One region of the Chryseobacterium sp. YR221 genome, then DNA from elsewhere that is predicted to be linked to it. Evidence: riboswitches for the same ligand, from Rfam matches in the RefSeq annotation. Region 1 holds a riboswitch; each other region holds the start of a gene.
The links. Region 1 has a riboswitch for S-adenosylmethionine ahead of B8967_RS18085 (TonB-dependent receptor plug domain-containing protein). Riboswitches for the same ligand answer to the same signal wherever they lie in the genome.
Positions count from the first base shown of each region.

Region 2: another riboswitch for S-adenosylmethionine. It lies ahead of B8967_RS14195 (SusC/RagA family TonB-linked outer membrane protein); the one in region 1 lies ahead of B8967_RS18085 (TonB-dependent receptor plug domain-containing protein).
Region 3: another riboswitch for S-adenosylmethionine. It lies ahead of B8967_RS14950 (alpha/beta fold hydrolase); the one in region 1 lies ahead of B8967_RS18085 (TonB-dependent receptor plug domain-containing protein).

Region 1 covers NZ_FWXM01000006.1:216,363-219,649, reverse strand. Annotated here, with positions in the region: gene B8967_RS18085 (TonB-dependent receptor plug domain-containing protein) at 1-1,988, opposite strand, end outside; SAM riboswitch class I at 2,083-2,188, opposite strand; gene B8967_RS18080 (T9SS type A sorting domain-containing protein) at 2,361-3,287, opposite strand, start outside.
Region 2 covers NZ_FWXM01000004.1:402,204-405,490, reverse strand. Annotated here, with positions in the region: gene B8967_RS14195 (SusC/RagA family TonB-linked outer membrane protein) at 1-1,277, opposite strand, end outside; SAM riboswitch class I at 1,361-1,458, opposite strand; gene B8967_RS14190 (hypothetical protein) at 1,746-2,993, opposite strand.
Region 3 covers NZ_FWXM01000004.1:557,951-561,237, forward strand. Annotated here, with positions in the region: gene B8967_RS14945 (MGH1-like glycoside hydrolase domain-containing protein) at 1-1,013, opposite strand, end outside; SAM riboswitch class I at 1,201-1,308, shown strand; gene B8967_RS14950 (alpha/beta fold hydrolase) at 1,368-2,306, shown strand; gene B8967_RS14955 (ACT domain-containing protein) at 2,311-3,287, shown strand, end outside.

The DNA.
Region 1 (3,287 bases):
TTTCCTCCACCCAATTTCCAGTCGTAGGAAATAACCAAATCCACGCCTTTGGTCTCCGTATCAATAGCATTGGCAAAAAACCTACCGCTTTCGACTTCTTTTCCAACCCCTACTACATCAGGATCTGATAATCTGGAATCTGTAATATTACTTGTAATGACAATTCTGTCTTTCACTTTAATGATATAACCATCTAAAGTAATGAATAGTCCTTTCGCCGGTTTTAAAGTAAATCCAAGGCTTCCGTTGACCGAGGTCTCCTGTTTTAACTTATCAAATCCAAGAACCTGTGCCGCTTTACTGTCGTTATTAAAAATTCCTTTAGTTACAATTGTGGACCCTGAAGTTGAAATATCTGCATAAGAATTGTTGAAATACTGCTGTTGCAGAGAAGGTGCTCTGAAACCCGTTCCTACAGCTGCTCTTACCGCATAATTTTTTAGGAACTCATATCGTACAGCAAGTTTTCCATTCAGGGTATTTCCAAAATCAGAATAGTTTTCAAATCTTGCCGCAGCATCAATATTCAGCTTTTTATCCAAATCATAAGATATATCAGCATATACCGCTGTAGAATGTCTGTCTTTTTTTAAGGCATTATCCGGTGAAAAGCCAATGAATGACTGCGATCCCCCTGCTCCTATCACTGTTGATCCCGTACCTGCTACATTTCCGTTGACATCATATTGGGTATAGGATGCAGGATCTCCGGATTTAATCTGATATTGTTCAAATCTGAATTCACCTCCAAATGCTATATTAAACCGGTTTATATTTTTAGAGACGTCAAGATTAAGGGTATTTTGCAGAAAACTGTGTGCCCCGGCATAAAATCGGGTCGGTGATTTTGCTCCTAAAGAAGCATTATTCGTATTGCTTACGTTATAATTGAAAGTATTGTTTCCAAACGTATTGCTTACATCAAAAAGCCAGTTGTTTACATTATATTTTGCTCCGACAGCATAAGAGATATCATATACCTGAGATCCCAGCTCCGCCTGAAATCCGTTGGGATAAAGTGATGAAACAACATTAAACGTTTCACTGGGAAGCCTTCTGAAGCCATATCCTTTTCCCTCTTTGATACTGAAACCACCAAATGAATAGAGTTTAAAATGATCATTAAAAGGATATTCTGAATTAAAAAACAGCTGCGCCTGCTTGATCTGTGCATCTCCGATCTGAAAGTTGAAATCGTCACGGGTTAAACCTCTTTTTCTAATTTCCTCATCATCTGCAGCTCTTGCCGCCTCCGGATCATCTGCGAAAGGATACGCAAAATTATTTCCGAAAATATCCAAATCATGATTTTGAGTCCTCGTTGTTTTCCCTCTGTGGCTTAGCTGTAATGAAAGATTGACATACCCTTCTTTTTTTCCTAATGAAGCCCCATAATTAACTCCTGCCTGGTAGGTGTCTCCATCATTCCTTCCGCTTAATCCGTAAGTAATACTTGCTGAAGCCCCTGCATTTTTTTTGAGTATAATATTGATTACTCCCGCAATGGCATCAGAGCCATACTGAGCTGCCGCTCCATCTCTTAATACTTCAATTTTTTCAATAGCAATAACAGGAATTGTACTCAAATCTGTTCCCACAGAACCATTTCCAACGGTATTCTGATAATTGACCAAAGAAGTGGTATGTCTTCTTTTTCCATTAACCAATACTAAGACCTGATCCGGGCCCATTCCTCTTAATGTTACAGGATCAATATGCTCGGTTCCGTCAGAAGCAGACTGTCTTACGGAATTAAATGAGGGAATAACATAGTTCAATAAATCCTGAACCGTTATTTGGGGGGATGCTTTCTGTATTTTTTCAATATTAATAACATCTACGGGAACTGGTGTCTCTAGTTTTGTCCTTTTAACATTACGATTTCCTACGATGATAATATCTTCAATTTGTTTTCCTTTTTCTTCCTGTTCCTGGGCAGCGATCCCAATGGTGCCAAGCAATAATACAGCTATGCTTACTTTTTTCATCTTTTGTTCCTGCAAAAATTATTATACATTCCGAGAATCAATCCTCAGACACACAAGACTTCAAGAAATGGAATTCATATAAGAATATTGACTTCAATTATCTCCCCCATCGGGTTGGAATTAGCACCTTTACACTTCTGGAATTGTGTAGGTTGCTAAGGTTTCTTTGGGCCAAATCCCTCCACCTTTCTTGATAAATCTACTGCAAAAGTAGACTATTTTTTTCAATATGCAAAAGCCGTTTTTACGATTTACAAACACAGCATAAAAAAGGCTTATGAAAAATTTCATAAGCCTCCCTAATAAAAGTAATTGTAATTGAAGTGAACTATTTTATGTAAAGGGAATACAGTGATTCTACATGAAGACTGCTTATCCTTTAATAATCTTTTTAGAAACGGTCTGTCCGTTTTTTAATTTTATTTCTACAATGTATAAACCGTCCGGAAGTCCTGTCATATTAACCTGATCATTTGAAAACCCGGCGTCCATCTTTTGTCCTACCGTATTCGTTATCATTATACTTTCAATCGAGGAATCTGCTTTAATGGTAAGAATTCCTTTTGTTGGATTGGGATACATCCCTATGCTGTTATGATTTAGTCTTACCTCCGAAGTAGCAAGTGCCGAGGTAGGTTTAATACATCTTACTGATGCTCCCTGCCCTCTGGGTGCCCCTGCTGAGGCATTAGCACTTATGGTCCCTACGTACAGATATTTCCCTCCAAGTCCGGATACATCCGAACTCCAGAAATACCCTCTCTTTCCTACAAAAGTAAAACCAGCATCTGAAGAACTGCGATATCCTCCTGCAGGCAATTTCAGATGACTGCTGTAAGCGCTTGCGGGGGCCGTAACACTTTCAAGGCTAACAATACTTGACCAGTCTGCCTGTGTTGGCATTCTCCAATCGGCACCTATTGCCTTGCATGGGTCTACCCCCACTGTCTTTCCTAGCCCATCTATGTTCTTTGCGGTCCATTCATCATTAGCTTCAAGAGTAGACCACCACGCGGGTGTTCCTATGATGTACGAGCTCACCCCTGCTAAACCGTCCGGCCTGTTAGGAGTAGGAGCAGAAACTGTGGCTGAATTTCTTAACTGATGGCCGTCATCCCATCTTCCCCACTGAAAGAGATCTCCATATGAAGCTTCATCATCCAGAGAAGAGGCTACTTTAGAGCTTCCCAGGTTCTGCTGCAGCCATATTTTTCCATCATTAGCTCTTACAGTCGTATAAGAAACTGTTTGGCCCTGATAAGTAAATTTCACACATCCTACATCTCCAGGATTATTTCC
Region 2 (3,287 bases), on a different contig from region 1:
AAATCCATGAAACCTTTTCCGGAGAAGTTATCTTCTTTATTTTCGTTTTTATCCAAAGGTAAAGTTGCTGCCAGATTTTGATTCTGAAGAGCGTTGGTAGGCCTGTATTTTCCAAAATCGTAAATTCTGTTTCCGGCACCATCCAATACATAAGACCCATCCGGATTTCTCTCATAATAAGGATAGAATGAAGGAACAGATCTTGCTGCCTGGATAACATTGCTTGTATTGGAATCTGAAGACGTAGGAGCCTGTTGAATACTGTTGGTATAACTTAGGTTTACCCCTACATTCAACCATTTCTTAACTTCAGAATTGAGTTTTAACCTTGTGCTGTATTTTTTAAATCCGGATTCAATGGCAATCCCTTTATCATCAAGATATCCCAATGAGAAAAAGTAATTGCTTTTTTCACTTCCTCCACTGATATCCAGATCTACCTGATTTCTCGAAGCCACTCTCTGTAAAACATCTCTCCAGTCATCATTCCATAAAGGTGTCGCCCCGGATAATAGTTTTCCGTCTGTACCTACAGGTTTTGAATAATTGGCTCCGTAAGGATTGATACCCAGCTCAGAAATAAGATTATTGGTAGCCATCTGAGCCGCCTGCTGTCCATTGATCTGACTGGATCTGTATCCGTTTCTCAATGCTTCCCAATACAGTTGAAAATACTGATCCGTATTGACTTGTTCGTAATCTTTTACCGCTCTGGTGGAAAAACCCTGGCTCATATTAAAATTGATTCGGGCTTCTCCTTTTTTACCGGATTTAGTCGTAATAATGATGATCCCGTTCGCTCCTCTTGATCCATAAAGAGCACTTGCCGTAGCATCTTTCAGTACACTGATTGATTCTATATCATTAGGGCTTATAGAGTTCAGATTTCCGTCAAAAGGAATTCCGTCTACCACATATAAAGGATCGCTGGATGCACTGATAGAACCAATTCCTCGGATCCTGATTGTTGCTGTAGATCCCGGCTGTCCGGAAGAACTTGTTGTCTGTACTCCTGCAACCTGTCCTTCCAATGCTTTTGTAATATTGGTAACAGGTCTGTTGTTAATTTTATCACTGGAAATAGTTGCCACAGAACCGGTGTAGCTGGTTCTTTTAGCCTTTCCGTAGGCTACCACCACCACTTCATCAAGCTCCTTCTCATTGAGTGTATCTTTTTTAGCCTTGGTATTCTGTCCGCTTAAGCTTCCTATTCCTAAAAAGAATACCGCTACAGGGGGAATCCAAATTTTTGAGCTAATCAAATTTTTATTAATCATAATCAATTTTGTTTATCATATATTAAAATTTTGCCCTTTGCAGATAATACAGCAAAGGGCATCGATAAATACGATAAACCTAATGCTTATTTTTCCTTTAAAGGCTGAATGTAACACCTTGCGCGAGAGCAGGTTGTTAAGATTTCATTGGGTCAGTTCCCTCCATCTTTCTTTATAAGCCGATCGAAATATGTCTGCAAATCTAGAAATATTTAGTCTACAAAACAAGTAGACTTATAATTTTTCATGATAATTTTTCAAAAATTAACTTAATATTTTATTAAAAAGCCGATAAAATAAGGACTTATAAAAATTGACACTTTAGCAAACATGAGAAATATCATTAATAATAATTGAATCAATACACTCTGTGTGCATGGAAATAAAAAAATGACGCCAATGGCGTCATTAAATTTTATCTGAGTAAGAATTTTTTAGGAATTACAAATAATAACTCACTTATTAAGATCAGTAAAGTCTCTGGATGGATACAAAAACCTCCAGTGTATTATCTGAAGTATTGGAATCTGAAGTCGTATTACCATTCCCTGCACTTGTAAAAGATTTGTTATCTATACGGAGTGCATAGTACACTCTGTACCATTTGTTGTCAGCAGTAGTAATATCAAAAGTTACCGTTTCGTTTCTTCCATAGGTAAGATAAACCCCATCATCAAACTGTGCATAATTATTAGGGAAAATTAATAAGTTAGCGCCATGTGAGTCACCTGTATGGGTAGACACTTCAGAAACCCATACTTTTGCATTGGCAGTAGTGATATTATAAAGACGCGGATCAAAATTAGTAGCTGCCCCGCTTGAGTCAAATGCATTGGGAGCAGTAATAAAAGCATCCACTCTGAACGTATTATTGATCACGGGAAGATCATTAAGAAACTGGCTTAAAAGAAATGATGTTGTCTTGCGCGGAATTGAAGAATGATAATAAACCAACTCTCCGGGAGCAATCACAGCTCCGGCTCCTACTGTTGCACTACAGGTCTGTCCGCCAATATTTAATGCAAAAGTAGTCAGTGTAGGGCTGGAAGCCGTAGGTACACCTGACACTGTATAGCTAAGAATTCCTGATCCTACATTAAAATTTCCAGCAGCCAGTGTTGCTGTAAGCCCATTTACAGGCCCCACAGTCTGTGCCGGATAGACTCCTCCGTTTCCTCCGGTGTAAGGAACAGTCATTGTTCCGGTATAGGGAGTTCCTGCCGTATAGGTTCCTGGAGAAAGTGTGACTCCGTTACAGGTAATAGATCCTAAAGTTCCGGGCGCAAGAGAACCATTATTGAATGTTCTCCATTCAGTTCCGTTCCAAAATACGTAACCGACATAGCCTAGCCCTGCGGTTCCCAAATTGTATACAAGTAATCCCGCAGCCGGTGAAGGGATGGTAGCCCCATCCGTCTGAGAAGTCAAGGCAACTTTTGGCCCCAAAAATCCTTTTTTACTACCCACTGCAAGAGCGTCAACATTCACATCAAGCATTGCAGATGCATTAGGCACCGTAGTACCAATCCCAACGCTACCAGAAGAAGTTACAGTAAAATCATTGGATTGTTGTACAGCTGTTGGAACTCCTGTCGCATTGTTATCTTTTAAGCCATCTACATGGAAACTTCCTTGTGGATTCGCTGTATTAATACCTACCTGGGAGTAGGCCAATCCTGAAATAATTGTTGTCAATAAGAATAGTGTTTTTTTCATTTTTCGAATTATTTTTTGTTAAAAAGTTGACAAAAGCTTCTTTGAGGTGCCCTATCAAAGCATGATCAATTGTGTTTTAAATCTGGAATTTTTTTTCTAAAAATATTGGAAGAGCACAGCAAAGTATAGCTAAGAAAGAATGGAGTTTGAAACTTTTTCAATAGAGTAAGGACATTTATTCGGTACATTTGTTTGATACAATTTCTCCTGCAAAACTAACTGTATCATTAAATCAAAAAATAAAAGTATAAATCACAATCTTGAAAATGATTTAAATTTTATATATCTTTGAAA
Region 3 (3,287 bases), on a different contig from region 1:
TGGTAAAATTCTTCAGCTTCAGTTTTTCGGATATTGAAGATCTCATCGAAACTTTGAAAAGGCTCATCAGTTTCATCAGGACATAATCTGAATTCAAAAATCTTACATTGTCCGGATTCAATAAATTCGTCAATCAGAAAAGAAGCTTTTGTTCCCCTCCTCTCAGGATTTACAGTGTCTCCCTGGTGAATAATGAAATCATTAATACCATCTTTGAAATAAGTATTTTCAGTTTTGGGAGCTCCATAAAGCTTAGAAGTATTGGTTTCATTATCACAAAATACACTTTGTGCATTTCCGTTTCTGGAGTATAGCTTTTTAATTGAAATACTGTCATGCCCAATACTAATACTTCCATCATGAGAAGTATGCATTTCACCTCTATAAGTATTGTATCCCCATTTCCAATTGTTTCTGAACCAGGCTGTTGGTGCTACTACAATAGGGGCAGCGTGCTGACTTCGGTTACATACCGTAACCCTTGCCAAGATATCATTATGGTCAGCCTTACAGTATTCAATGAAAATATCAAAATATTCATCGTTGTTGAAGATTCCGGTATCAAAAATTTCATATTCCGGTTCCTTTTTGCTGCGTCTGCCGTTTTCTGTGACAAGATCATCATAAGGAAATGCATTGATCGGATATTTATAAACCATTTTCATATAGCTATGAGTAGGAGTATTATCCAGATAATAAAATATTTCTTTGATGTCTTCACCATGGTTTCCCTGAGGATTACTCAGTCCAAAGAATCGCTCTTTTACAATTTTATCTTTCTTGTTCCAAAATGAAAATGCAAAACAGAACAGCTGCTTGACATCGGAAATACCGGCAATACCTTCTTCTCCCCAACGGTAAGCATAGCTCTCCGCATTGTTATGATTGGTAAAGTTCCAGGCATTTCCATTTGAGCTGTAATCTTCACGTACATTTCCCCATTGCCGGTTGCTTACGTAAGGTCCCCAGTTTTTCCATTTGGAATCTTGTAATCTTTCTTTTTCGGAGGTCATATATCATCATTTTCCATACGAAGTTAGTTTTTTTGAAAAGTAATTCCAATTCCTATCATCTGAATAATTCTTAATATAGGCTTGAAACACTTGTGTTTATGGGGATATTAAAATATTAAATTAATTTTTTTTTGAAATTAAAAGAAAAAAACTACCTTTGCACCATTCGTTCATTCAAATATTGAAAATGTTATCAAGAAAGGTTGAGGGATTAGACCCTATGAAACCTTAGCAACCCTTTGTGCAAGCAAAGAAGGTGCTACGTTCTACCAAAATTATTTTGGACAGATAACTTACTGAAGTTCTTTTCAGCCATTTCCTGTGGCATTTTCAATTGTATTAAAAATAATAGAATTGAAAACAGAACTAAACTATATTAATCTTTCGTATCAAACCCATTCCAAAAAGGAATACCATATCCCGTTGAGCTATGAGCTTTTCGGGAAAGACTTGTTCACTGCACCTATTATTTTAATCAATCATGCGTTGACCGGAAACTCAAATGTATCCGGAGAAAAAGGCTGGTGGAAACAATTAATTGGCGACGGTCAGATAGTTGATACGAAAAAGTACACAGTTCTGTGTTTTAATATTCCCGGAAACGGCTACGATAATTTTTTAATTGAAGACTATGAAGATTTCACTCCTTCAGATATTGCCAATATCTTTTTGAAAGGACTGGAAATTTTACATATCGAAACCTTATATGCCATTATTGGAGGCTCCTTAGGAGGAGGGATTGCTTGGGAAATGCTTTCCAAGAAGCCTGATCTTGCAGAAGTATTTATCCCTATCGCCTGTGATTTTAAAACTCATGACTGGCTTCATGCACAATGCCTTGTTCAGAAATTTTTACTGAATGATAAAGATGAACCTCTGCAAAAAGCCAGAATCCATGCCATGTTGTGCTATCGGACTCCACAATCACTCAATGACAGATTTCAAAATAAATACAATAAGGATAAACAACGCTTAGAATCGGAAGACTGGCTGGTTTATCACGGAAATGCTTTAAACGATAGATTTAGTTTAAAAGCGTACAGGCTGATGAATCATCTATTAATGAATATCAATACAGAAGAAGCTATGCTGGAGAAAATCCAGGCCCGAATGCACATGATCTCCGTTGATACAGATTTATTCTTTCCTGCTTCTGAAATCCGAATGTGTTTTGAAAGACTGACAGAGAAAAATAAGAATGTTTCTTATCACGAGATCCAATCAATACATGGGCATGATGCCTTCCTAATGGAATACCAACAATTAAATACTATCATAAAAAATATTTTATAGACTCATGAAAAATGCTAACGAAATAAAATTTTTGAAGAACAGATCAATCATTAAATTTGAAGGAGAAGATTTCCTTGGAGAAATCGGAATTGACGGACGAATTTTTAAAGCGCTTACTTTAGCGCGTATCAGTGTGGGAGTGATTTCCCAACAAGCTATAGAAAACGGAATCTCTATTTTGGTTCAGGAAAATGATGCAGAAAAAGCAGTAGCTTGCCTTATCGATGAATTTGAAGCAGAAAGAAAATCAGGGAAAGTTTCCCAAATCTACAGTATCAATAATGTTTCTGTACTTGGATTTGTAGCAGAAGATTTTAATAAAGTTCTTGCTGAGCTGGCCAGAAATAATGTCTTCCCATTGCTTTTAAACCAAGTATCAGGAGAAAACAGGGTAAACATCGTGGTAACCTCTTCACAGGACGAAAAAACCAGAAATATTTTAGAATCTGAAATATTCAAAAAACCAAAGACTGTTCATCTGGCTATTATCGGTCACGGGAATGTGGGGAAAACACTCATTGAACAGGTTCTTCAATCTTCAGAAGAAATTAAAAGACGTAAGAAAATAGATCTTAAAGTAGTTGCAGTAGCCAATTCAAAGAAGATTGCTTTCAATAAAAAAGGTTTTGATGCGAATTGGAATGATGAGGTTTTGACTGCAGAGCACTCCTCAAATGTACAGGAACTCATCAGATTCTCTAACGAAAATCAGTTGGAAAATCTGATTGTTGTGGATAATACGGCAAGTAAAGATTTTGTGAAAAACTACCATGCCCTGGCAGAAAACGGATTTGACCTGGTTTCTTCCAATAAGATCTTCAACACACTTCCTATTGAAGAATATCGTAAACTAAGATATACGTTGAGTAAAAACAACAGACGATATTTGTATGAAACAAATGTAGGAGCGGGTCTTCCGTTAATTGACACGATCAAATTACTACACCTTTCAGGAGAAAATATCACCAGAATCAAAGGTGT